2 regions of the Alteromonas sp. AO-Serp genome follow, and region 2 is predicted to be linked to the other one. Evidence: predicted binding sites of a transcription regulator. Region 2 holds the regulator's gene; the other holds the start of a gene.
The links. The regulator FNR, encoded in region 2, switches genes on or off when oxygen is low (the NO sensors DNR and NnrR bind a similar motif). The targets are predictions, from matches to a motif close to TTGATCTAGATCAA.
Positions count from the first base shown of each region.

Region 1 (10,618 bases), on a different contig from region 2:
GAAGCCATGCTAATTGGCTTTAACCCTTTCCACACGGAACTGCTCTGGTCCAGAATGCTGCGCGAAGGTTTCTGGGGATTAGGCGGCGGCCCTGTAATTTATGCAGCGATGAGCGCCATTGATACTGCACTTTGGGATATTAAAGGCAAAGCACTTGGTTTGCCTGTGTACGAATTACTTGGCGGCAAGACCAATGGCAAGCTTCGTAGCTACGCCAGCCAGCTTCAGTTTGATTGGGACAAAGAAGTGACCAAGCTTAACGACCCTGCTGACTATGCTCGCGCCACTGAAAAAGCACTTAAAGATGGTTACGATGCGGTTAAAGTTGACCCCATCGTTTACGATAAAGACGGCAACACCCACTTCGACAGAACCAAGCTGTTCACTAAGCCCGAGCTTAAACTGTTCAAAGCCCGCCTTCAGGCGATTAGAGACACAATGGGCGAAGATGGCGACATCATCTTTGAATGTCACAGCTTATTAGGTGCATCAACGGCTATCCAGCTGGGTGACATCGTTGAAGAAATTGGCTGTCTATATTACGAAGAGCCAGTGAATTACCTTAACTCAAAGCTTCACGATAAAGTAGCGAAGAACGTGAACGTGCCTATTGCGGGCGGTGAGCGCCTGTACCATCGCTGGGATGTACGCCCTTACCTTGAAGATCAATCTATTGATGTACTTCAACCTGACGTTGGCCTTTGTGGCGGTTTCACCGAAGCGAAAAAGGTGTGTGACTATGCCGACATTTACGATGTACGTATTCAGGCTCACGTTTGCGGAGGCCCTGTAGCGACAGCGGCAAGCCTGCATCTAGAAACGGCCATTCCAAACTTCTTAATTCACGAGCACCATACCTACGCTATTAAAGATTGGAACCGTGAACTTTGCATTCAAGATCCTCAGCCAGTAAACGGCTTCATTGAAGCGCCTGACACACCGGGAATTGGTATCGATCTAAACGATGAGGTGGTTTATCGCTCGCCGCACATGACGGTAACTGCGCTTAAATAAAGCTGAAATCCAACGGGTTTATTGAAGGCAATAAACCCTAGGCTAGTTCAGCAGCTTAAGTACGCTAGCTTCATGCGATGTCGTACCATCGCTTCGCATTTTCGTACAGCAGCGCCGCTTTTTGAGTTACAGAAAGCGGCGTTGTCATATCAATGAACCCATGCCAAAGCGCCGCATACGGCATTCGCCACTGACACAGCGGGAAGTTGCTGGCAAACATCATGTGATCTGTGCCAACGGTGTCCAGCAAGGATTCAAAAATATAAGACGCACGCTGCCACAGCCAACGGCGATCTTGCATTTCTAATCCTGAGAACTTAAACACAACTTGCTGCGTTTCATTCAAGTCGCGAATATTCTGCCGCCATGTTTTAAACGCAAAGCTATTTACATCAATCGGCGCTATTGCGGCATGGTTTACAGCCACTTTTAGCAAGGGTGTTTGTTCTAGCACCGTTAGCAGCGCATGCACAGCATTGCTATCTGCAAGATTTAACTGCGCATCGAAAGACAAGCCTTGCGACGCCATGTGATGAAGCCCCCATTTAACTTTAGGGGTGCGTAAAAGTACTTTAGCATCGTCATCTAATATGTGACGAAGCCCACGTATTGAGTGGTACCGCTTTAGCTTATCGATATGACTGCCAACACTATTCTCTGTTAAATCGATACACCCAATTGAACGGAATGGCAGCGTACAATGACGCTCCAAGAACGCAATTTCACGCCAGGGCCTTTCGTTATCGTAACCCGCTTCAATGTGAACAAAACCGCCTAACTGCCCTAACGACGCGCGATAGAGCATGTGCTCTGTAGTATTTTTTGCAATCGCTTTTTTATCTGACCAGAAAGGGGCATTGGCTGGTTTCATCCAATCATAGTGCCCTTCGTTTAAGGCAAAGAAGTGGATATGAGGGTCTATCCAAGTGATTGAAGGCTTGCTCATCTTTGTTTATAAAACCTTGGTTTATGCTATTGCTGATAAGGCATTTCGCGTTGCTTTTCTGTTCAGCCCTATCTATTCAGCTCTTTCTATTGTGCTGTGTAGCCCCCATCCACCGCATACAAGCTACCCGTGATGAACGACGCTTTGTTGCTGCATAGGAAATAAGTCAATTCAGCTACGTCTTCGGGCTGGCCCAAACGTCCAATAGGTTGTGCAGCGGCTTCTTCAGCTACCACTTCATTTTTATCTGCCCCAGAACGTGCCACATAATTATCAATGGCGTTATGAAATAGAGGCGTTTCGATGGTACCCGGGCATACCGCGTTAACGCGGATGTTATAGGGTGCGTAGTCAAGCGCAGTGGTTTTCGCCATAGACGCCAACGCACCTTTGCTGACCCCGTAGGCAAACGAATTGCGCTTTCCGATAAAGGACTGATCTGAGCCCATCACCACAATCGCGCCGCTGCCCTGCTCTTTCATGGTTGGCAGGCAAGATTTAATCGCGCCATACGCCCCTTTTACGTTCAAGTTTAGTACCTTATCAAGCAGCGCTTCATCAGTGTCTTCAATGGTTGCTGAAACATGTATACCGGCATTACACACCAATGCGTCTATGCGTTGATAAGAACTAATAACCTCATTCACCGCGGCTTCAATATTACGCACAACACTTACATCACACGGCTTCCAGATAGCATTAGGTAACGCTTGCTCAAAGTCTCTGATATCTAAATTAATGACTTGATAACCGTTTTGACTAAACAGCTTGCATACCGCAAAACCGATACCCAAGCTTCCCCCCGTTACAATGCAAACCGGGATCTGCGCATCATCACTGCTATGTTTAAGGTTTTTCTTCGCGCTTTCTGAATTCATGTTTTTATGTACCGTGTTGCTTGTGCGTATGTGAACGGGTTATTTCAATGTAAGCTAAGCATGCCAGTGAGAATTTGAATTGCAAGCGAGCCTACCACTTGAGTTCACTTTTCTATATTAACATCAATGCGTCAGACATAATCACCAGAGCCTGTGTGACCTTTGCTGCACATTTAAAGTCCATGAGTCTTGGAAAACCTATGTGTTTCTCTCATGTCAGTCCGCATAGATCATTACCCACATCATCCAAATTTATTATTAACTTTCCTTTAACGGACTATTCGGACTACGCTTTTTGTGACTATAATAGACAAAATTAAAACACTTGTTTGAAAAAGGAGTCATCCATGCCTCTGTACCACGCCCCTACGACTGATTTTCAGTTCTTGTTAAAAGACTGGCTTGGACTTGATGCTCACTACGAAAAGCTCGGTATCAGCGACTTTGATAGCGAGCTTGCCAACGAAATTATTGCACAGGGTGCAAAGTTTGCTTTGGATGTGGTTGCCCCTCTTAACCGTGAAGGCGATGAAGAAGGCTGTACGCTAAAAGACGGCAGCATTACCACGCCTAAAGGCTTCGCTGATGCCTATCAGGAATATGTTGCTAACGGCTGGAATGCAATGCTAGGTACTGCCGAGTACGACGGGCAAGACTTGCCGTACACCATGGCTGTGCCTGTTCACGAAATGCTAAACGCGGCGAACTTAAGCTGGCGTTTAACCACCATGCTTACTGAGAGCGCAACACTTGCGGTTACTAAGCACGCCAGTAAAGAATTAAAAGATATCTACCTTGCTAAGCTAATCAGCGGTGAGTGGACAGGTACCATGAACCTGACCGAACCTCACGCAGGAACAGATTTGAGCTTGCTTAGTACCAAAGCTGAGCCACAAGGCGACGGCAGCTATAAAGTCACCGGTAATAAGATTTTTATTACCGCAGGCGATCACGATTGGAGCTCGAACGTTATTCACCTTGTTCTAGCTCGTCTGCCTGATGCTCCCAAAGGCGTTAAAGGCATCAGCTTATTCTTAGTGCCCAAGTTCCTTCCAGATGCCAGCAATGAGCCTGGCGAGACGAACAGCTTGTCAGTGGGAAGCATCGAACACAAAATGGGGATCAAAGCGAGCCCGACTTGCGTGATGAATTTTGACGGTGCAACGGGTTACCTTGTAGGTGAAGAAAACCAAGGCCTAGCATGTATGTTCACCATGATGAACGATGCACGCTTCCAAGTAGGTCTGCAAGGTTTAGGGGCGGCAGAAGCCTCTTACCAAGGCGCGCTGACCTATGCCCGCGAACGCGTTCAGTCTCGCGCACCTCAGGGAATTCAAAATCCAGAAGGCAAAGCAGACCCGATCGTCTTTCAACCTGACGTAGCGCGTATGTTACTTACGCAGAAATCACTGATTGAAGGCTGTCGTGCACTTTCACTTTTCTATGCCAAGTTTATGGACGTTGAGAAGCTTGGTGAAGGTCAAGAAAAAGAAGATGCCGACAAGATACTTCAGTTTTTAACGCCAATCTGCAAAGCTTTTATGACGGATATGGGCCTTGAGACCACCAGCCTAGGTGTACAAGTATTTGGTGGTCACGGCTTTATTCGTGAATGGGGTATGGAACAACTTATGCGCGACGTGCGCATTGCTATGTTATATGAAGGCACCAACGGTATTCAGGCGCTAGACCTTATTGGTCGTAAGCTTACCCGAGATGGCGGTCAAATGATGGAAGCGACCTATAATGCGTTTAACGCTTTGGTCAGCGACATTCAAGACAGTGAGGCGAAGGGTCTGGCTCAAGGAATTCTTGATGACTGGCGTGCATCTTCAGCCGATTGCTTAGGTATGGATGCCACCACCGCTGCAGCTGCTGCTTGTGATTACTTGGCATACAGCGCCTATTCATTGATTGGTGTACTGTGGTACAGCATGGCCGACAAAGCGCAGGCATCAGGTAATGCAGTACTTGCAGCGTCTAAGATGAAGACACGTGACTTCTACATGGAACGTATATTAGTACGTCGCGATGCGCACAAAGCCGCTTATAAAGCTGGCCCTGGAAGCACCCTTGCAATATCAGGTAATGAGTTTGATTATCTGTAGGCAGCTTATTCTGCTATAGCCCGTGAAATATGGGCTATGAACGCAAAAAAGGTCACTATATGTGACCTTTTTTATTATGATTTGAACGAAACTATTAGTCGTTCGCTGCTACTTGGGTTGAAAACGTATCTGAAAACCAATCGTTAAGCATCGCTTTTTCATAAGAAAGCGATTCCGTGCGATTGCGACGAATATTCGACTCCATAAAATCCATATCTTTAAGTTTCACATCTTCACCACTTAAAATGACCTGACCGTCGGCATTAGCCAACGAGTAGCTGAATGTCATTCTAGGAATATCAACGCGCTTAATGATACGGACGTCGCTACCGGCACCGTTACCGAAGCCGACAAACTGGCTTGGCCAAACTTGGCCAGCTAAATCAACATTTGTTACTGTCATTGACAGCACTTGCGACTCAGGTAAATCACTGGCCAAATCTACAATGTGTTCTTCAAGCTCTTGTAGCGTTCGTTCGCGGAACCGTTTACGAGATTCATTGGTTGGTCTTACATCGCTATAAGACTCAGGTTCTTCCCACGTTATCTTCACCTCAGCGGCTTGAGTGGGAGCAAAAACGGTAAGGAGTCCCACCGCTGTGGCGCAGCTTAAACAAGAAAAAGTACGTAATTTATTCACTTTTATGCTCCTAAATTCAGTCGTTTAAACTATGAGTTAGCAAGACATTTAGAGAAAGCTTAGCATGCAGCAATTGTCGGCTTTTATATCAGCTTTATATTTAACCAGCCTTGTTAAAATTGGCTAGTCTCGCTTTGCTACTTGCATAACTGACGACTGTTTAATGATTAGGCATAGTTGAACGCGTTTAGTTCCCGTAAAGTTGGGGTTTATATCGTCCTTTTCACAATAGGTGTGATAAAAACGTTTAACGCTTGCGCTATCAGCGGTGATTTGCTGAACATATGTTTGCTGGTAAGGCTTTAAGGGACTCAGCTGGATATTAATTTTATCTTGTAAACTACGCAGTTCTTCTCGCTCCGGTAAGGTGGCAATTGAAACTAGCCATTCAGAAAGCGAGTTCTGGATATCTTCAAAGAGATACTGAACAAAAGGAGACCGCAGCACAATTACCAAAACAATAATTTCAGCAGCGATGATAAAGAACCTTAACATGACTTCTCAGCTAACTTTGACAGACGTTTACTACAAATAGCGCCAATTTTTTAGCACCTTTCTCACTATGTGCTCAACTACACTTTGCCAATTTACATTTTCACAATGCTCACTGTACACGATTCAAACGGTAATTGACCACATTATTATCGACGATAATAGGGTCATATCGGTTTACCTGTAAATACAGCAAACTATACTCATGTATAGTAGGTAAAGCCTAATCGTCGATGTTGGGCATCAAATGGCATCTGGCCGTTATATTAATCCTCATTATTCACGTAGCTGTATTTAACTATTTACAAAGTTACATAGACTGAGGAAATCAAAACAAAAAACGACTTACGTTCTGAAGTTTCAGTATTGACTGAAACTTTAAAAAGATACACCATACGCCGCATTATTGATCTACATTAAATATGACGTTTTGAACGCAGTTATACTGCACAGGCAGTTCGTTACGTCACATAAGGTTAAGCTATGAATGAACAAATACCGGTAAAGACCGTTACACCGGTAAAAGTACATAAACCCAAAGGTGGACCTGAGGGTAAACGCCACGACTCTCGTAGCCGTATTTATGTGCGGGCTGTACAAGGCCCTCTGGAGACGTTTAGACGCATGTTTGGCCTTTTCTTTTTGGGCCTCTTTGCCATCATTCCATGGATTCAGTACAACGGGCATCAAGCCGTGCTACTCGATATTGGTGAGCAGCGATTTACTATATTCTCTCTAACCTTATGGCCTCAAGATCTCACTTTACTGGCCTATATATTTATTGTTTCCGCCTTTGCGCTGTTCTTCGTCACCACTTTCGCTGGTCGAGTGTGGTGTGGATTTATGTGTCCTCAAACAACGTGGGTATACATTTATACGTGGTTCGAAGAGAAATTCGAAGGCCCGCGCAACAAGCGTATAGCGCTAGATGCACGCAAAATGGATGCAGATAAATTTTTGCGTAAAACAGCTAAGCACACCGCTTGGGTATTGGTAGCGCTGTTAACGGCTTTAACCTTCGTTGGCTACTTTACGCCAATTGATGAACTGTTTATCGATTTTGTAACATTTAACACCAGCTTCTGGGCAGGTTTATCAGTTATTTTCTTTGCCGTCTGTACGTACGGAAACGCTGGCTACATGCGCGAAATCATGTGCACGCACATTTGCCCGTATGCGCGTTTTCAGTCTGCTATGTTCGACAAAGACACGTTTACTGTATCGTACGATGCAAAGCGTGGAGAGCAACGCGGCCCGCGATCACGCAAACTTAGTCACGAGCAAGTAAAGGAAAAAGGGTTAGGCGACTGTATAGACTGCAACCTGTGTGTTCAGGTATGCCCAACCGGTATCGATATTCGAAATGGCTTACAATACGAATGCATCAACTGCGGCGCCTGTGTTGATGCGTGTAACGGTGTTATGGATAAAATGGGTTATCCTAAAGGCCTGATAAGCTTTACCTCTGAAGAAGAACTAGCTGGCGGTAAGACTCATATTTTACGTCCAAAGTTAATTGGTTACTTTGTAGTTTTAGTGGTGATGATAGGCTTGCTGTTTGCCAATATTTGGATGCGCAGCCCCACCGAAGTTGACATTATCCGCGACAGAAACTCGCTATACCGCGAAACGAATGAAGGGCTAATTGAGAACGTTTATACAATAAAAGTACTTAACAAAACTCAGCAAACCCAAACCTACTCTATTGCTGTAAAAGGTTTGCCTGACTACAAGTACATTGGTGAGCAAACTGTAACAGTTGAAGGCGGTGCGGTGTATAGCACGCCAATTTCAGTTGCAACTGACGCCTATAATCTGGAAGATACGGTTACCGATATTTTTATCAGTGTAACCACCACTATTGATGGGGAAACGGTTACCGTTGATGAGCCAACTAAGTTCCTTTATCGATGACAGATTTTTCATTCTCTGGGCTTAGCCCAGACACCATATTAGATGCCCTGGAAAGTCAGGGCATTTTTCTTCAAAGCGGTTTGCTAGCACTAAATAGTTATGAAAACCGCGTCTATCAGTTTTTGGCTGAAGACGGTCAGCGCTATGTAGCAAAATTCTATCGCCCAGGTCGATGGACCGACGCTCAAATTCTTGAAGAACACGCGTTTGCTGCAGAGCTAATCGATAACGAAATTCCATTGGCTGCGCCCATTTCTCTCAATGGCAGCACGCTGCATCACCACACCGTGGCGGAAACTGACTATCGATTTGCGTTATTTCCTTCGGTGGGCGGTAGACAATTCGAAAATGACAACCTTGATCAACTCGAATGGATGGGGCGTTTCATTGGTCGTATTCACCGCGTGGCCCATGCTAAAGGGTTTGCACATCGTCCCTCGATTGATATTGAAAGTTACCTCGATGAACCGAAGCAGGTGCTTATGCAAAGCACACTGCTGCCAGAGCATCTAAAGACAGCATTTTTTGCCATACTTAACCCCGTTATTGATGCCACGAAAAAAGCGTATAAGCCAACATCAAGTATTCGGCTTCACGGTGACTGCCACCCAGGCAATATACTGTGGCGCGATGGCCCTACCTTCGTTGATTTAGATGATTGCCGCATGGGCCCTGCTATCCAAGATTTGTGGATGATGCTAAGCGGCGACCGCCAACAACAACTATTGCAGCTCGATACTTTGGTTGAAGCATACGAGGAGTTTCACCCGTTTGACACTGCACAGTTGCCACTTATTGAGCCCCTGCGCGCTATGCGAATGGTGCATTACATGGCATGGCTTTCACGACGCTGGGAAGACCCTGCTTTTCCGCGGGCATTTCCTTGGTTTGCTGAAGACAAATACTGGGAAGGCCAAATACTTGCTCTGAAAGAACAGCTATCGGCCCTTCAAGAGCCTCCACTGAAATTAGGATATTGAGCCAGCCCCTTTACTGCTGAAAAAACGCTTTTTCGATGACCGTTGTCGATAATCTTATGGCGGTTACGAAAAAGCGTAAGGTATAAGAAACCGTATTCGCTATCACTTTTTAACTTAGATATAATCGACAGTGTGTAGGTGCTCTTGTCTAGCTCCATATTAACTACGGCGACAAGGGTTAAACGGGAAATCAGTGAAAAACTGATGCTGCCCCCGCAACGGTAAACTCAACGCGTTGTCGTTTTCTTTTCATACGCCACTGTCTTTTATGCGTTACGTATTAAACGCCATTAGATGGGAAGGCAAAAGAGCTATTACATTTTTAGTAATGGTGAGTAAGCCCGGATACCGGCCTGTACTTCATGGTGTCGTTTGCTTGCTCACATCCATAATTAAGCAATGCGTGCACTTTCCCTAATCATGTGCTCGGGTGGAGCGCATCAAAGACAACATAAAAACCATGCGTACACATTTTACTAAAGCAGCCCTTAGCGCTGCAGTTATTTCGTGCTTAAGCACACCTGCCTTTGCTCAAACTTCTGACCAAGATATTGAAACTTTAACAGTAACAGGCACGCGTTTGCCTATTTCGTTAACCAAACTTCCTGGTTCAGTATCGGTGCTAACTGAAAGCGACATTAAAGCTTCGGGCGCACTTCAACTTACCGATCTAATTCGCGGTCTACCTGGCGTTAGCTTGTCTCAGTCAGGCAGTCCTGGTGGCTTAACAGAGCTGCGCGTGCGCGGCGGTGAAACCAACCATCTACTTGTTTTAATTGATGGCGTTGTTGCCAACGACGTAGGCCAAGGAAGTCTGGTTGACCTTGCTCACTTAACTAGCGCAAACGTGGTGCGCATAGAACTTCTTCGAGGCCCGCAGAGCGCAAGATGGGGCAGCGGCGCTATCGGTGGTGTATTGAGCATTACTACGAAATCAGGCCAGTTTGCCGATAATGCGTCACACGTAGACTTCTCTGCTGGCGTTGGCACACAAGGTACGTTGCAGGGCAGCATGAACGCGCGCTCGCAAAGCGATAACGTAGGTATTTCTGCATACGCCAGCTACATACGTACCGACGGTGACAACGTATCTCGTGTTGGTAACGAAGATGATGGCTACGACAACATGACCGCTGGCATTAATATTAATTATGCCGCAACGTCGGAGCATACGTTAATAGCTAACCTTCGCACGGTTCAGTACGAGAACGATTACGACGGCACTGATTTTGTGACGACAGGCCTTCCTGCTGACTCAGATAACGTGACGGATGGTTCACAAATTAGCGCGAAATTAAGATGGGAATTTGCTCCGGAAAATACAGGTTATCGCTCAGCGCTAAGTGCGCATTATCGCAAAGACGATAACGATAACACCGAGTCAGGTGCAGACACTGGCGGTACCACTGGTGAGCGCATAGAGTTAAACTGGACAGGTTTCTATACCATGGATAACTGGGATTTTGCTGGCGGTGTTGAATACCTACAGCGCCTTTTTACCCAGCGCGGCCCAATTGCATTTGGCGATCCGAACCAGAAGCAGCACGACAATACTTATAGCGTATTTGCCGAGACAAATGGCCAGCTAACCGAGTCGCTAACCGCAACACTAAGCGCACGATTCGACAACAACAGTGAGTTCGACA
Region 1 covers NZ_JAFLMX010000193.1:139-10,756, forward strand. The annotation lists partial or broken gene QVA83_RS13135 (mandelate racemase/muconate lactonizing enzyme family protein) at 1-1,014, shown strand, start outside; gene QVA83_RS13140 (amidohydrolase family protein) at 1,085-1,960, opposite strand; gene QVA83_RS13145 (SDR family NAD(P)-dependent oxidoreductase) at 2,047-2,838, opposite strand; gene QVA83_RS13150 (acyl-CoA dehydrogenase family protein) at 3,186-4,946, shown strand; gene QVA83_RS13155 (DUF3016 domain-containing protein) at 5,041-5,586, opposite strand; gene QVA83_RS13160 (hypothetical protein) at 5,710-6,081, opposite strand; gene ccoG (cytochrome c oxidase accessory protein CcoG) at 6,562-7,992, shown strand; gene QVA83_RS13170 (serine/threonine protein kinase) at 7,989-8,972, shown strand; cobalamin riboswitch at 9,092-9,343, shown strand; gene QVA83_RS13175 (TonB-dependent receptor plug domain-containing protein) at 9,433-10,618, shown strand, end outside.
Region 1: ccoG (cytochrome c oxidase accessory protein CcoG) is a predicted target of FNR. The motif match lies at 6,485-6,498, and genes of this name have one in related genera.

Region 2 (14,503 bases):
AATGGCGTGGAAAAGGTTTTGTGTCTTGGCGGTGAATCGACTTGTGTACCAGGCTCAACACCTCTAATTTTGGCAATTTCTGGGGTATTCTTGTAAGCAGGAAGAATACCTCCGTGTCCTGGTTTAGCTCCCTGGCTCAACTTAATTTCTATCATTTTTACATTGTCGAGTTTCGCTTTCTCCTCGAAGAGTACAGGGTCAAACCCGCCATCTTTGCTTCGACAGCCAAAGTAGCCTGTGCCGATTTGCCAAACAATATCGCCGCCATTTTCCAAGTGATACGGGGTTAAGCCGCCCTCGCCCGTATTGTGGTAAAACCCACCTTTGGCCGCCCCTTTATTTAGCGCTAAAATGGCATTTTTAGACAAGCTCCCAAAACTCATAGCGCTTATGTTCAAAACGCTTGCGCTATAGGGCTTTTTGCAATGTGGGCCACCTACGGTAATGCGAGGATCTTCATCCATGTCTTCTACCTCACGGGCAGACAATGAATGTCCAATCCATTCATAGCCATCTTTATAGGTATCTAGCTGGGTACCGAACGGGACAGTTTCCCTACTGTTTTTAGCCCGTTGATAAACAATTGAACGAAACATGCGAGAAATAGGCGCACCACTGGTGTCGGTCTCGATGATATATTGCTGGATGTAAGGCCGAAGCCCTTCAACGGTCCAGCGTACCCTGCCGATCAATGGGAAATTCTTTAATATGGCGTGCTTATTTTGAAAGGCATCGTAAAGACCAAAAACTAGTAGCGTAACTGACAGCAGTAAGAACCACCACACGGGGGTCCACAACAAACCAATAACCAGATTAAAAGCGACCAGTAAACTCAGTACAGTTAGTATTGTAAAACGCATTCAAAGTCCTTCTCTATTTTGGCCATATTTAAATAAGATAATATGCCTACAGCCTTGTTCAATACATCTAAAAACGGGAACTAGATTTATATCTATGCTAATCCATTGATATAAATCAAAAAAACAAGATTTGAGCTTAACGTTAAAATTGGTTACGCGTTACCACAAAATACTATCTTAGACCTTTTTTAGCTGCGAAAACAAGCCATTACATGCTAATCTATTAATTCGATTTTAGCGAGTTGACCTCGTGATTTATGAGTAACACGAGGTTAAATTATGATGTAACCTGCGCTGGGTAGCGGATTTCACGTTCAACATTTTTGAAAGGTAATTCATGGAGTATGCATTTCTTCTTTTCGCATTTATATGCGGTTTAACGGTTAAGCTTATCGGCATTCCTCCTTTAGTTGGCTATCTAGTGGCTGGCTTCTTACTCAATTTCGCAGGCTACACTCTCACTGAAGATTTAACTCAAATCGCTAATCTTGGTATTACCCTAATGCTGTTTACTATCGGCTTAAAACTCAATATAAGAGATTTAAGCCGACGTGAAGTTTGGGCTGGGAGCGTATCTCACACATTAATATGGGTGGGCGTTATCACATGTTGTGTTTATGCAATAGGCGCTGTTGCAGCAAACTTTGTTGATGGACTTACCTGGAAGAGTGCAGCTCTTATCGCTTTTGCTTTAAGCTTCAGTAGCACTGTTTGTGTAGTTAAAGTATTGGAAGAAAGCGGCGAGAGCAAAACACGCCACGGTCGACTGGCCATTGGCATTTTAGTTATGCAAGACGTTTTTGCCGTAATCTTTCTTGTAGCTGCAACAGGCAAGTTACCGTCGGTATGGGCACTTGCCCTTCTCGCATTATTCCCGGCAATGCCAATTATCAACAAGATGATTAATAAATCAGGCCACGGAGAATTATTACCTCTTACAGGTTTCATTCTTGCTTTGGGTGGTTATCATTTATTTGAGCTGGTTAATATTAAAGGCGACCTAGGTGCACTTATCTTTGGAATCATGTTGGCGCAACACGAAAAAGCCTCAGAACTTGCCAAGTCACTACTTAGTTTTAAAGATTTATTTTTAATTGGCTTTTTCCTTACCATAGGGCTAACAGCGCTTCCCAGTCTGAGTATGGTTGTTCTCGCCATTGTATTCTGCTTATTTATACCGTTAAAAGCTGCGCTGTTTTTCGGTTTGTTTACATCGCTTCGTCTTAGAGGACGTACTGCGTATTTAAGCAGCCTGGTGCTATCAAATTACAGTGAGTTTGGGCTTATTGTTGGGGCGCTTGCAGTTTCTTTAGGATTATTGGCAAATTCATGGTTAGTAGTCATTGCTCTTGCCGTCTCAATCTCATTCGTAATTACCAGCGTGCTCTATCGGAACTCACATTCACGTTATCACAAATATAAGCATGCCATTAAACGCTTCGAGAAAAAGGAACGTTTAAAAGAAGATATTTACCCTACTCTAAACAATGCAGAATTTTTAGTGTTGGGAATGGGGCGTGTTGGTCGCGGTGCTTTTAATGCGCTATCGAAGTTGAGCGATGTGAGCGTGTGGGGCATGGATGCTGATCGGGTTAAAGTTAAGGAACTCGCTGAGGAAGGACTCGATGTTATTTGCGGCGATGGCGAAGACGTGGATTTATGGGACAACCTGGATATTAAGCAGATACAGCTCGTTTTGCTTGCTCTACCATCTATCCAAGATTCGATTAATATCACTCGCCAATTAAAGAACGCTGGTTATACCGGAAAAGTCGCTGCCATAGCTCGCTATGAGGATGAAGTGTCCAGTTTGCTAGACAATGGCGTCGACAAAGTATTCAACTTCTTTACTGAAGCAGGACTTGGTTTTGCTGAAGAAAGCTTAGCCTACGCCCATGAACAACGGTAATGCTGTTCTAAATGCGAACAATGGATGAATTGAGAAACGTTATCGTTTGTAAACAACTGTTTTACAAAGACTTTTTTGACACAACCTCAAATCTAGACTAAACTTCACGCAAATACGTTAATAGGGTTTTCACAATGCAAGGTGATAAACAAGTTGTTGCAAAATTGAACGAAGTGCTGACAAGTGAACTTACTTCGATAAATCAATACTTTCTGCACGCTCGTATGTTCAAAAACTGGGGTTTTTCTGAACTTAACGAAAAGAATTATAAAAAATCGATCAAGGACATGAAGCAAGCGGATGATCTTATCGAACGCATTCTGTTTCTTGAAGGCCTTCCTAATCTTCAAGCTTTAGGTAAGCTTTATATCGGTGAAGACACCGTTGAAATGCTGTCATGTGATGCGCGCTTTCAAAAAGAGCAGCTTCCACTACTTCGTGAAGCTATCGCGCTATGTGAAGAAAAGCAGGATTATGTGTCTCGTGATTTACTTGAAGACCTTCTTGAATATGAAGAAGAGCACTTAGACTGGATTGAAACGCAAGAATACCAAATTGATGCAATGGGTATTGAAAACTACCTACAAGCGCAAGTAATGGGAGATGACTAATGAAAGGTAACCAAGCAATCATCAATGGCTTAAACGAGCTTCTCTCTTATGAGTTGGCTGCCATGGATCAGTATTTCATTCACTCTCAGATGTATCTTGATTGGGGGTTGAATAAGCTTTACGAACGCATCGATCATGAATTTGATGACGAGCGCGGGCATGCAACTAAGCTAATTGAACGCATGCTGTTTTTAGAAGGTACGCCTGACATGGCGAAGCGCACAGGCTTCAAAGTGGGTAAAGATGTACCTGAAATGCTTGAAAGCGATTTACGTGTTGAATATGAAGTTGACGCAAAATTGCGTGAAGTGATAGCGCTATGTGAAACCGAGAAAGACTATGTGACCCGTGACATGCTAATCGTGCTATTAGACGATACTGAAATGGACCATGCACATTGGCTTGAACAGCAACTTGGTCTAATCAAGCGTATCGGTCTTCAAAACTACTTACAGTCTCAAATGTAAGATAAAGCGTTCACGCTACATCACAGCTAATTAATAATAGGCCGCTCTTTAATTCAAGAGCGGCCTTTTTCATGCTTCTTTGCTATCTGTTATTTAGCGAGAGGCTTATTGCCTTTTAAACAGTTACTGCTGCGTAACAAAATACAAATAGCTAGGGCTGTCTTTATCTTTAATGTTCAGGCGTAGCTGCCATTTCATTATCGGCTCACTACAACTTCCTAACATAAACCAACCTGACCACTCACCTTTGCCATTATTATCTAACAGTACGGGAATTTTGCCCATATACATGTTTACGCCCTCAATCCATGCGCTTTCTATTACCTCGCCCTCGGGAACTAAAAGCTTAACCGTTACCGACTCTTCGGCTTCAGGCATGGTAGAAAATGTGGCAATTGCCAACTTGTCATCAATTAAGAATTCGCAAGTTTCATTGACAAAGTTGCAGCTGTTTCCTATTCCATTAACTACGCTCGTGTCTTTTAACACCGAAGACTGGAATTTATGTGCAAGGTATACACACACGGCTACAACAATAATAGCCACTAATGGAAGCTGAGAATGTAAAAATTTTGATCGTTTATTGTTATCGTTATTTAGCATTTCTTAAATTTTGTGTATTTCTTCATTGACGGAGATCAAGCTTAGGTAGTTTATGGTATCTTTTTGTAATTAAAAACCTTATCATCCGCGTACCAACTGGCTTGGAGACAATAATTATTACTCTTTCCGAGCTCGGTGTGAAGCGTTATTCCTTTGCTGATACACGTCTCGACCGTACTATTCCGGCAGTTGGAGACCATAGTTCATTTGAAGTGGAAGATTCATTAAAATGAGTGAAATAAGCCAAGCACAACCTGACTACAATTATAAAGTAGTTAGGCAATTTACCATCATGACCATAGTCTGGGGTATCATTGGTATGGGCCTAGGGGTATTTATTGCCGCGCAGTTATTTGCACCTATGCTTAACTTTGACACACCATGGCTAACATTCTCACGTTTGCGTCCGTTGCACACTAACGCCGTTATTTTTGCCTTCGGCGGCTGTGCGCTATTTGCAACGTCGTACTACATCGTTCAGCGTACCTGCCAGGTAAGACTGTTCAGTGACAAACTTGCCGCATTTACCTTTTGGGGTTGGCAAGCCGTTATCGTTTTAGCTGTTATCACCCTGCCTATGGGTTTAACCAGCTCAAAAGAATACGCTGAACTAGAATGGCCAATTGATATCCTTTTGGCACTGGTTTGGGTCGCTTATATCATTAACTTCTTCGGAACCCTAGTAATCCGTAAAGTTTCGCACATTTATGTTGCAAACTGGTTCTTAGGCGCGTTCATGTTAACTGTTGCAATTCTTCATATTGGTAACAGCATGGCTATTCCGGTATCTTTCACTAAATCGTATTCACTGTATGCAGGCGCAGTAGACGCTATGATGCAGTGGTGGTACGGCCATAACGCGGTAGGCTTTTTCCTAACTGCGGGCTTCCTTGGTATGATGTACTACTTCGTACCTAAGCAAGCTGGTCGCCCGGTTTATTCATACAGACTTTCAATTGTTCACTTCTGGGCACTTATCTCTCTGTATATCTGGGCTGGTCCTCACCACCTTCACTACACTGCCCTACCAGACTGGACTCAGTCGCTAGGTATGGTGATGTCTATTATCCTATTCGTTCCATCTTGGGGTGGTATGATTAACGGTATTATGACGCTATCTGGCGCGTGGCATAAACTTCGCACCGACCCAGTATTGCGTTTCCTAATTGTTTCATTGTCTTTCTACGGTATGTCTACCTTCGAAGGTCCAATGATGGCAATTAAGACCGTTAATGCACTATCTCACTACACTGACTGGACAATTGGTCACGTACACTCTGGCGCTCTAGGTTGGGTTGCAATGGTTTCAATTGGTTCAATTTACCACTTAATTCCAGTGCTATTCGGTCAGCGCGCTATGTATAGCACCAAGCTAGTTAACGTACACTTCTGGTTCGCAACTATCGGTGTTGTTCTATACATCGTAGCAATGTGGATGTCTGGTGTACTACAGGGTCTAATGTGGCGTGCAGTAAATGCTGACGGTACGTTAACCTATAGCTTTGTTGAGTCATTAGAAGCGTCTAAGCCTTTCTATGTGGTTCGTTTCATTGGTGGTTGTTTCGTGGTAGCGGGTATGCTTGTTATGGCATACAACACATGGAAAACCGTTCGTGCACCTAAAGGCAGTATCGCTGCAGACCCAGCGACTCAGCCGGCGTAGTAAAGGAGACGAATAATGAAAAACGCACATGAGTTAATTGAAAAGAACGTCGGTCTGTTAACGGTATTAATCCTTATCGCTATCAGCTTCGGTGCCATGGTTCAAATTACGCCGTTGATGTTTCAACAGCAAACCATGGAACCGGTAACAGGCTTACGTCCATACACCGCGCTTGAGCTTGAAGGCCGTGATATCTACATCCGTGAAGGTTGTGTAGGTTGTCACAGCCAGATGATCCGTCCATTCCGCGCTGAAACAGAGCGTTATGGTCACTACAGCGTTGCTGGCGAATCAGTATGGGAGCACCCTTTCCTTTGGGGTTCTAAGCGTACTGGTCCTGACCTAGCACGTGTTGGTGGTCGTTACAGCGACGAATGGCACCGAGTTCACCTGCTTAATCCTCGTAACGTGGTACCAGAGTCGAACATGCCAGGTTTCCCTTGGCTTGCGGAAAACACGCTTAATGGCGAGTTAACGGCTGAAAAAATGGAAGTATTCCGTGGATTTGGCGTTCCGTATACCGACGAAGATATCGCGGGTGCGAAAGCGGCAGTACAGGGTAAAACGGAAATGCAAGCCCTTATTGCTTATCTACAATCTCTTGGCACACATTTGAAATAATATGGACCAGGGAATTGTAGGCAGCATTTTTACTGTCATCGTCTTTGTAAGCTTCATCGGTGTTGTGTGGTGGGCATTTAGCAGCCGCAACAAGAAAAAATTCGATGAAGCTGCGAACCTAGTGTTTGCAGACGAAGAAAAAGAAAAATCAAAAGAAGATTAGCAGGAGTCTCGAACTCATGAGTATGTTTTGGACAATTTGGATTTCAGTGATAACCCTAGGGTTGATCATTGGTTGCTACTTCCTTCTTCGCTGGTGCCTTTCTAACAAGACCGGCGTAGCTGAAGGTGAGTCAATGGGCCACGAATTTGATGGTATTGAGGAGTTGAACAATCAACTTCCTCGCTGGTGGACAATTATGTTCTACATGACCATCGTTTGGGGCTTTTTATACCTAGCGCTTTATCCTGGCCTAGGTGCGTATGAAGGTATTTTGGGTTGGAAGAGCTCTAACCAAAATATTCAATCGCTAGAAGAGTCAGCTCAAGCGCGTATTGACGCTAAAGAGCAAGGCTACCTAGTAGAATATGACCGTGAACTAGATTTCGCTGCCGAGAAGTTCGACCCGATCTTTGAAGCGTATGCAAAAGTTCCTGTTGAAGAACTGGCTAAAGACCCAGAAGCAAATAAAGTAGGTCAGCGTTTGTTCCTACAAAATTGCTCTCAGTGTCACGGTTCTGATGCACGTGGTCAAAATGGCGGCTTCCCTAACCTAACGGACAACGACTGGTTGTACGGTGGTTCAGGTGCGAAAATCGTTGAAACTCTTACGCTTGGTCGTAAAGCAGCTATGCCAGCATGGCTAGATGCTATGGGTGAAGACGGTATCGAAGAAGTGGTTAACTACGTACTTAGTTTAAGCGGTCGCGATGTGGACCCTCAGCTTGCAGAAGCAGGTAAAGCACGTTTCGCAGCGTGTGCGGCTTGTCACGGTATGGACGGTAAAGGTAACCAAGCACTTGGTGCGCCAAACCTTACTGACAATATCTGGCTATACGGCGGCAGCCACAGAGCGGTAACAGAAACGCTTACTTACGGTCGTAACGGTGTAATGCCTTCATTCAAGAAAACCTTGGGTGATGACAAAATTCACGTTGTCGCAGCGTATGTTTACAGCCTTTCAAATGATTAATGATTTAAATCATTAAATATCTTAAAAAGCCTCGTTACTACGGGGCTTTTTTTATGAGAAAATACAGCGATATAGAGAGTGCTGTACGAACAATCTTTGTTCACATTTAGTATGTCTCGCGAACATTATATTTATTCTTATTTCCCGGCTAAACATGTCGTTGGGGCAGTGAAAATAAATATGTTGTTAGCGAAGTAAACACGAGAAAAGATTTCAATGAATAGACCCTGGTATAAAGAGTTCTGGCCCTGGTTTTTAATTGCCGTTCCTATTATCACGCTCATTATGGGCGGCGTATTATTAAAGCTTGCTATTAGTACTGAAGATAGCCTAGTGGTGGACGACTACTACAAGGAAGGAAAAGCAATTAATGCGCGATTGGATAAAGAAGCCGTAGCCCGTCGCATGAATATCACTACCGATTTAACCATTGAAGATGGCAGCATAGCGCTAGAGTTTCATTCAGGTATTCCACAAGAAGGTAATGCGGTTAAACTAAGCTTTTATCACGTAACGCTTGAAGAGCGTGATGTCAGCGTTTTATTAAGCCGCGATGCTAAGGGTATCTATCGTGGTTTTGTCGAAGAAGATCTTGATGGTAAATGGCGCGTATCGCTAACCCCTATTGATGATAGCTGGAAAATACAAAATACCATCTATCTGCCCCACTCTGGCAAAATGAAATTCAATCCATAATGGCCAATCACGACTGTTACCATTGCGGCTTGCCTATTGCGGGCTCAGACGATGGAAAATTTACTACCGTCATATTAGGGCAGCAACGCGACATGTGTTGCCCTGGATGTTTAGCCGTGGCCGAAGCCATCGTAACCAACGGTCTTGAAGACTATTACCAGTTTAGAACCGAACCAGCGCAAAAATCAGACGATGGTATTCTAGAGACACTCGACAAACTCAAAGTGTATGACGACCCTGCTCTTCAAGAAGAATTCGTTTTTGATGAGGGGCAAGATAAGCAGATTCAATTAACCCTTGAAGGTATTACGTGCGCTGCGTGTGGATGGCTTATCGAAAAGCAGTTGTCAAAAGTAGAAGGGATAAAGCAAGTCGCGGTAAACGTCCAAGAGCGCCGCGCTTTAGTTACTTGGTCACCTTTTCAAATCAAGCTTAGTCAGATTCTTTCTACACTAAAACGCATTGGTTATGTTGGGTCGCCATTTCACCCCGATGAACACGAAGCCAGTTATAAACGCGAACAAAAGACCTTTCTGAAAAAGCTTGGTCTAGCAGGCATTATGACCATGCAGGTGATGATGCTGATGACGGGGCTGTATTTTGACTGGTTTGGCGCTATTGAATTAGAAACCCGACAGTATTTTTACTGGGTTGCCCTTACGCTTACTACACCTGTAGTACTGTACTCAGGCAGCACTTTTTATGTGGGCGCCGCTAAAGCGCTAAGCGCAAGAACGGTTAATATGGATGTGCCCGTTACGCTCGCCATATTCGGTACTTACATTGCAGGAATTCGCTCTACAGTATTAGAGCAAGGCGAAGTGTATTTTGAATCTATTTGTATGTTCATTTTCCTGCTGTTACTCAGCCGCTTTTTAGAACATCGCAGCCGCCATCGCGCCGCACAGATCTCTGCCAATATGATGCAGTATGTACCCGTTTCAGCCACCAAATTGATGCCTGATGGCAGCCTAACCGAGTGTCTGGCAAAGCAGTTAAAAATTGACGATGTGGTGCTGGTTAAGCCTGGTGAAACGATCCCCATTGATGGAGTGGTGACCGAAGGGAACGCAGCGGTTGACGAATCGATGCTTACCGGCGAGTTTAACCCCGTGCGTAAGTCGAACAGTAGCCCGGTTTACGGCGGCACGGTTTGTCAAGATGGTACGCTAACCATTACGGTTACGCAGACCCTTAAAAATGCGCTGGTAAATCAAATTGTACGACTGCAAGCAAGTGCGATGGCGAGTAAGCCTAAAGCAGCGCAGATAGCCGATAATTTTTCTCGCTATTTCGTTACCGCGGTATTGCTGATTTCGGCGTTAACCTATGGCTTTTGGGCGTATCAGGGTAGCGACGAGGCATTTTGGATCACCATATCGGTGCTGGTTGCAACCTGCCCTTGCGCACTAGGGTTGGCTACGCCATCAGCGTTAACCTGCGCTATGGCAAAGTTAAACCGACAAGGTATTTTACTAAAACGGGCCGATGCGCTAGAACAAATTACTGACATTGACACCATCGCTTTAGACAAAACCGGCACGCTCACAAAAGGCAAATTTACTATTTCAAATGCTTGGTACGCTGACGGCGTGGATAGTAATAGTGCGCTATCAATTGCGCGCGCTTTGGAGTCACGCTCTGAACATCCGATTGCCAAAGCCTTTAGCGACGGTGTAGCCCTAAGCGAGATTTCTGCCTCTAGCGGTAGTGCTGACGCCATCGATAACACGGTACACAAAGTGACTAATTTTACCGTTACGCCAGGAGGTGGTATCAGCGGTGAGATCAATGACACGTTGTTTTCTATGGGATCTGCAGCATTCAGCGTTCACGAATCACAGCTAAAACTCATTGAAGCGTTCCCTTCAGCTAACGTGTTTCTCACGGTTAAGGGGCGTATTATGGCGGCGTATGAAGTAAAGGATTCACTAAGAGAAGATACGCAAGAAACTCTCGATATATTAGCTGCAAGCCATACGCTCGCCGTTTTAAGTGGTGATACACAGCAAAACGTTAATGCGCTTACCGCACCATTGCCAATTTCGACCGCTAAAGGTGGCCTAACACCTGAGCAAAAGTACGAAGCCGTTCAAGCTATGCAGCAATCTGGCGCGAAAGTGATGATGATGGGGGATGGTATTAACGACGCTCCAGTTCTTGCCAGCGCTGATGTGGCGATTGCAGTGGGTAATGCCACAGACGTGGCTAAAACTGCCGCCGACGTGATACTGCTTGGCGATCAGTTGCTTTCTGTACCAGAGCTTATTCGAACTGCGCATCAAGTGAAGCAAAAAATAAGGCAAAATATCGGCTGGTCGGTAGGTTACAACGTTTTGATCTTACCTTTCGCCGTATCAGGCCTACTTTCACCCTGGATGGCTGTTGTTGGTATGTCGTTAAGCAGTATCATTGTGGTCACAAACTCAACGCGACTTTTGAGCAAATAGCATGAGTATTATTTACGTATTAATTCCAATCGCCATCATCATTGTTGCCGTCGCTATCGTGATATTCTTTTGGGCGGTGAAAACCAATCAATTTGAAGATTTAGATCGCCAAGGGTATAGCATACTGTTTGACGATGATCTTCCGCCAGAAGAAAAAAAGCTAGCTGAGCAACGCAAGCAACTTCAAGACAGTAAAGTAGACAAAAGCCAAGCGCCACATGGAAGGGATTAACTACTTCTCTGCCTTTCTTATCGGCTTAGCCGGCGGAGTTCACTGTGTGGGAATGTGCGGTGGAATTGTCGCTGCGTTAAGGATGGTATCGCCTAAAGGCGCTTCAGCACTACCCTATACCCTTGCCTATAACATGGGACGTATAGTGAGCTACACCATCGCCGGAGCAATAACCGGGGCACTTGGAAAAATTGCAGCAGATTATATACCTCTTGCCAACTATGCCCTTTCCCTACTTAGCGGAATCATGTTGCTTCTACTGGCGTGTTATTTGGGTAAGTGGTGGACTGGCTTAACAGTGCTGGAAAATGCGGGTAAAGGCCTATTTTCCAAAGTCCAGCCGCTTTCAAAACGCTTTTTGCCCTTTAAGACCCCTTTAAGTGCGTTGCCTTATGGTTTTATTTGGGGTTGGCTTCCTTGCGGTTTGGTGTATTCCACACTTACCTGGTCTCTCGCGGCGGGTAACGCACTAGAAGGCGCTGCTATTATGTTCTTCTTCGGTTTGGGTACATTACCCACCTTGCTCGCTGCAAGCGCTGGTAGCCAATATATTGTTCGAGGTTTTCAACATAATCATTTTAGACAAATTATTGCAGTAATAATGGCAATATATGCAGCTTATCTTATTCATGGCGCAATCGTTTAAAAATGGGTGTATTATTGTCGGGTATTCTTTTAGAGAGCGTGCATTATGAGCAAAGGAAGCCAATTTTCTATTCACTGTCAAAACTGTAGTTTCAGTCACCTGTGTTTACCGGTGGCGTTAAACAAAACAGAAATCGAGTCTCTTGACGATATTATTGAACGCAAGAAGCCGCTTCATAAAGGTGACACGCTGATTCAAACTGGTGATAAATTCCGTTCTCTATTTGCAGTGAGAACTGGTTCATTCAAATCATTTGTGACTAATACCGAAGGTGAAGAACAGATTACTGGTTTCCACTTTCCTGGTGACATTATCGGTTTCGATGCATTAAGAGAGAACAAACACCAAAGCTATACCTCTGCGTTAGAAACTGCCATGGTGTGTGAGCTTCCCTACGAGACCCTCGACGAAATGTCTGTGCAATTTCCAAAGCTGCGCCACCAGATCATGAGCTTCATGAGCGCTGAAATAAAACAAGATCACGACATGATCATGCTTTTAAACAAGCGAACCGCAGAAGAGCGTTTATTGTATTTTATATCACATCTATCTCAGCGCTTTGAAGAGCGTGGCTTTTCCCATAGAGAATTCCACTTAACCATGACGCGCAACGAAATTGGAAACTATTTAGGATTAACGATTGAAACGATTAGTCGTCTGTTAAGCCGTTTTCAAAAAGACAACATCATAAAAGTAGACGGCAAGCTTATTACTATTTTGGATTTCGATAGACTAAACACCAAACTAGCGGCGCTTAACGGCCCAAGCGTTGTCTGCGGTTAGTCTTTTTTAAGTGTTAAATAAGGCGCGCACTAAGCGCGCTTTTTTGTGACCTTTGGTAGCCACCTATCTACCCTTTCAGCGCCACGCTGGTTGCTCCATGTTCAATTCGTTAAGTTCACTCATGGTCGCCTCGTAAAATTCTTGATCTAAAACAACTTACGTTTTTCCCAATGTCGTTTATAGTTAGTATTAGAAAGCTTCGATTTCGACAGCCGCTACTAAGTTTCGTAGTTAGGGGGACGTTATGATTGAGTGTAAACGAATTCTGGCCGTGGTAGATGCCGAGCGCGATAACCAACCTGCACTAAGCCGAGCTTATGAACTCGCTTCAAAAACAGGCGCTTCAGTTACCGCCATGATGGTGGTATACGACTTATCTTATGATATGACGACCATGCTTAGCCCGGATGAGCGCGAGTCAATGCGCGATGCAGTTACAAAGGAGCATGCAAAATGGCTTGCCACCCACTTAAGAGAACAAGGATTCACTGAAACTGATATCGTTGTAGAATGGAATAATCGTGCGTATGAGTCGATTATTTACTACACCCTAAACAATCAGATAGATTTAGTGGTAAAGGCAACCAAAAAGCACGACGATCTTGCTTCTGTTATTTTCACCCCCACCGACTGGCATTTAATGCGTAAATGCCCTCGCCCAGTATTGCTCGTTAAAGAGCACGACTGGCCAGAAGGAGGAGAGATTATTGCTGCAGTAAACGTAGGCAGTGAAGACGATGAGCATGCCGCACTTAACGATAAGCTCACCCTCATTGCTAACGACTACGCCTCTTTATTGAAAGGTAGCGTAAATTTGGTCAACAGTTACCCTTCTACACCACTTAATATCGCCATAGAAGTACCTGAGTTCGACCCCGATACCTATCACGACGCGGTAAAAAATCATCATTTAAAGGAAATGCGTAGTCACGCATTAAAGTACGGTATTCCTGAGAACAAATGCGTAGTAAGAGAAGGCCTTCCGGAAAAAGTTATCCCGCAAGTGGCAAAAACACTGGATGCAGAGCTGGTTGTTATTGGTACCGTTGGCCGTGTGGGCATTTCAGCGGCCCTAATTGGTAACACTGCAGAACACGTGATCGACGAACTCAATTGCGATGTGCTTGCTATTAAGCCAGATGGATTTGTGTCGCCGTTGTCGGTGTAGTCTTTTCATCAGTACTACATAGCCCGTGTTTGCCGTTACTTAGCGGCCAACACGGTATGTCACCAACAAATTTAACTTCACAAGCATGGTCTCGAAAAGCCGCTTTAATGTATAATGGTGGCTTTATCACAAACCAAGCTAGTTAATTATGAGTTTAGGCACAAACAGTGCTGACGCGTCGCCATTAAATGCTGCGCAAAGTAAGCAAAAGTACAACTTCAACAAACTTCAGAAACGACTTCGCCGCAATGTGGGTAAAGCCATTGGCGATTTCGGTATGATTGAAAACAACGACAAAGTAATGGTGTGTTTATCTGGCGGTAAAGACAGCTACACCATGCTAGATATTTTATTGTTTTTAAAGAAGATTGCGCCTATTCATTTTGATATCGTTGCGGTTAATCTTGACCAAAAGCAGCCTGGTTTCCCCGAACATATCTTGCCTGAATATCTAGAAAGCATTGGCGTTGACTACAAAATTGTAGAAGAAGACACCTACTCTATTGTTAAAGACAAAATTCCAGAGGGAAAGACAACATGCTCTCTCTGTTCTCGCTTGCGCCGTGGTATTCTGTACCGCACGGCAAAAGAGTTAGGTGCGACTAAAATTGCATTAGGTCATCACCGCGACGACATGCTAGAAACGTTTTTCCTCAATATG
Region 2 covers NZ_JAFLMX010000166.1:921-15,423, reverse strand. The annotation lists gene QVA83_RS11740 (FMN-binding glutamate synthase family protein) at 1-860, opposite strand, end outside; gene QVA83_RS11735 (cation:proton antiporter domain-containing protein) at 1,198-2,769, shown strand; gene bfr (bacterioferritin) at 2,904-3,380, shown strand; gene bfr (bacterioferritin) at 3,380-3,847, shown strand; gene QVA83_RS11720 (hypothetical protein) at 3,971-4,450, opposite strand; gene ccoN (cytochrome-c oxidase, cbb3-type subunit I) at 4,680-6,113, shown strand; gene ccoO (cytochrome-c oxidase, cbb3-type subunit II) at 6,129-6,734, shown strand; gene QVA83_RS11705 (cbb3-type cytochrome oxidase subunit 3) at 6,736-6,897, shown strand; gene ccoP (cytochrome-c oxidase, cbb3-type subunit III) at 6,914-7,867, shown strand; gene QVA83_RS11695 (FixH family protein) at 8,084-8,563, shown strand; gene QVA83_RS11690 (heavy metal translocating P-type ATPase) at 8,563-11,013, shown strand; gene ccoS (cbb3-type cytochrome oxidase assembly protein CcoS) at 11,015-11,245, shown strand; gene QVA83_RS11680 (sulfite exporter TauE/SafE family protein) at 11,232-11,891, shown strand; gene fnr (fumarate/nitrate reduction transcriptional regulator Fnr) at 11,937-12,674, shown strand; gene uspE (universal stress protein UspE) at 12,919-13,842, shown strand; gene ttcA (tRNA 2-thiocytidine(32) synthetase TtcA) at 13,991-14,503, shown strand, end outside.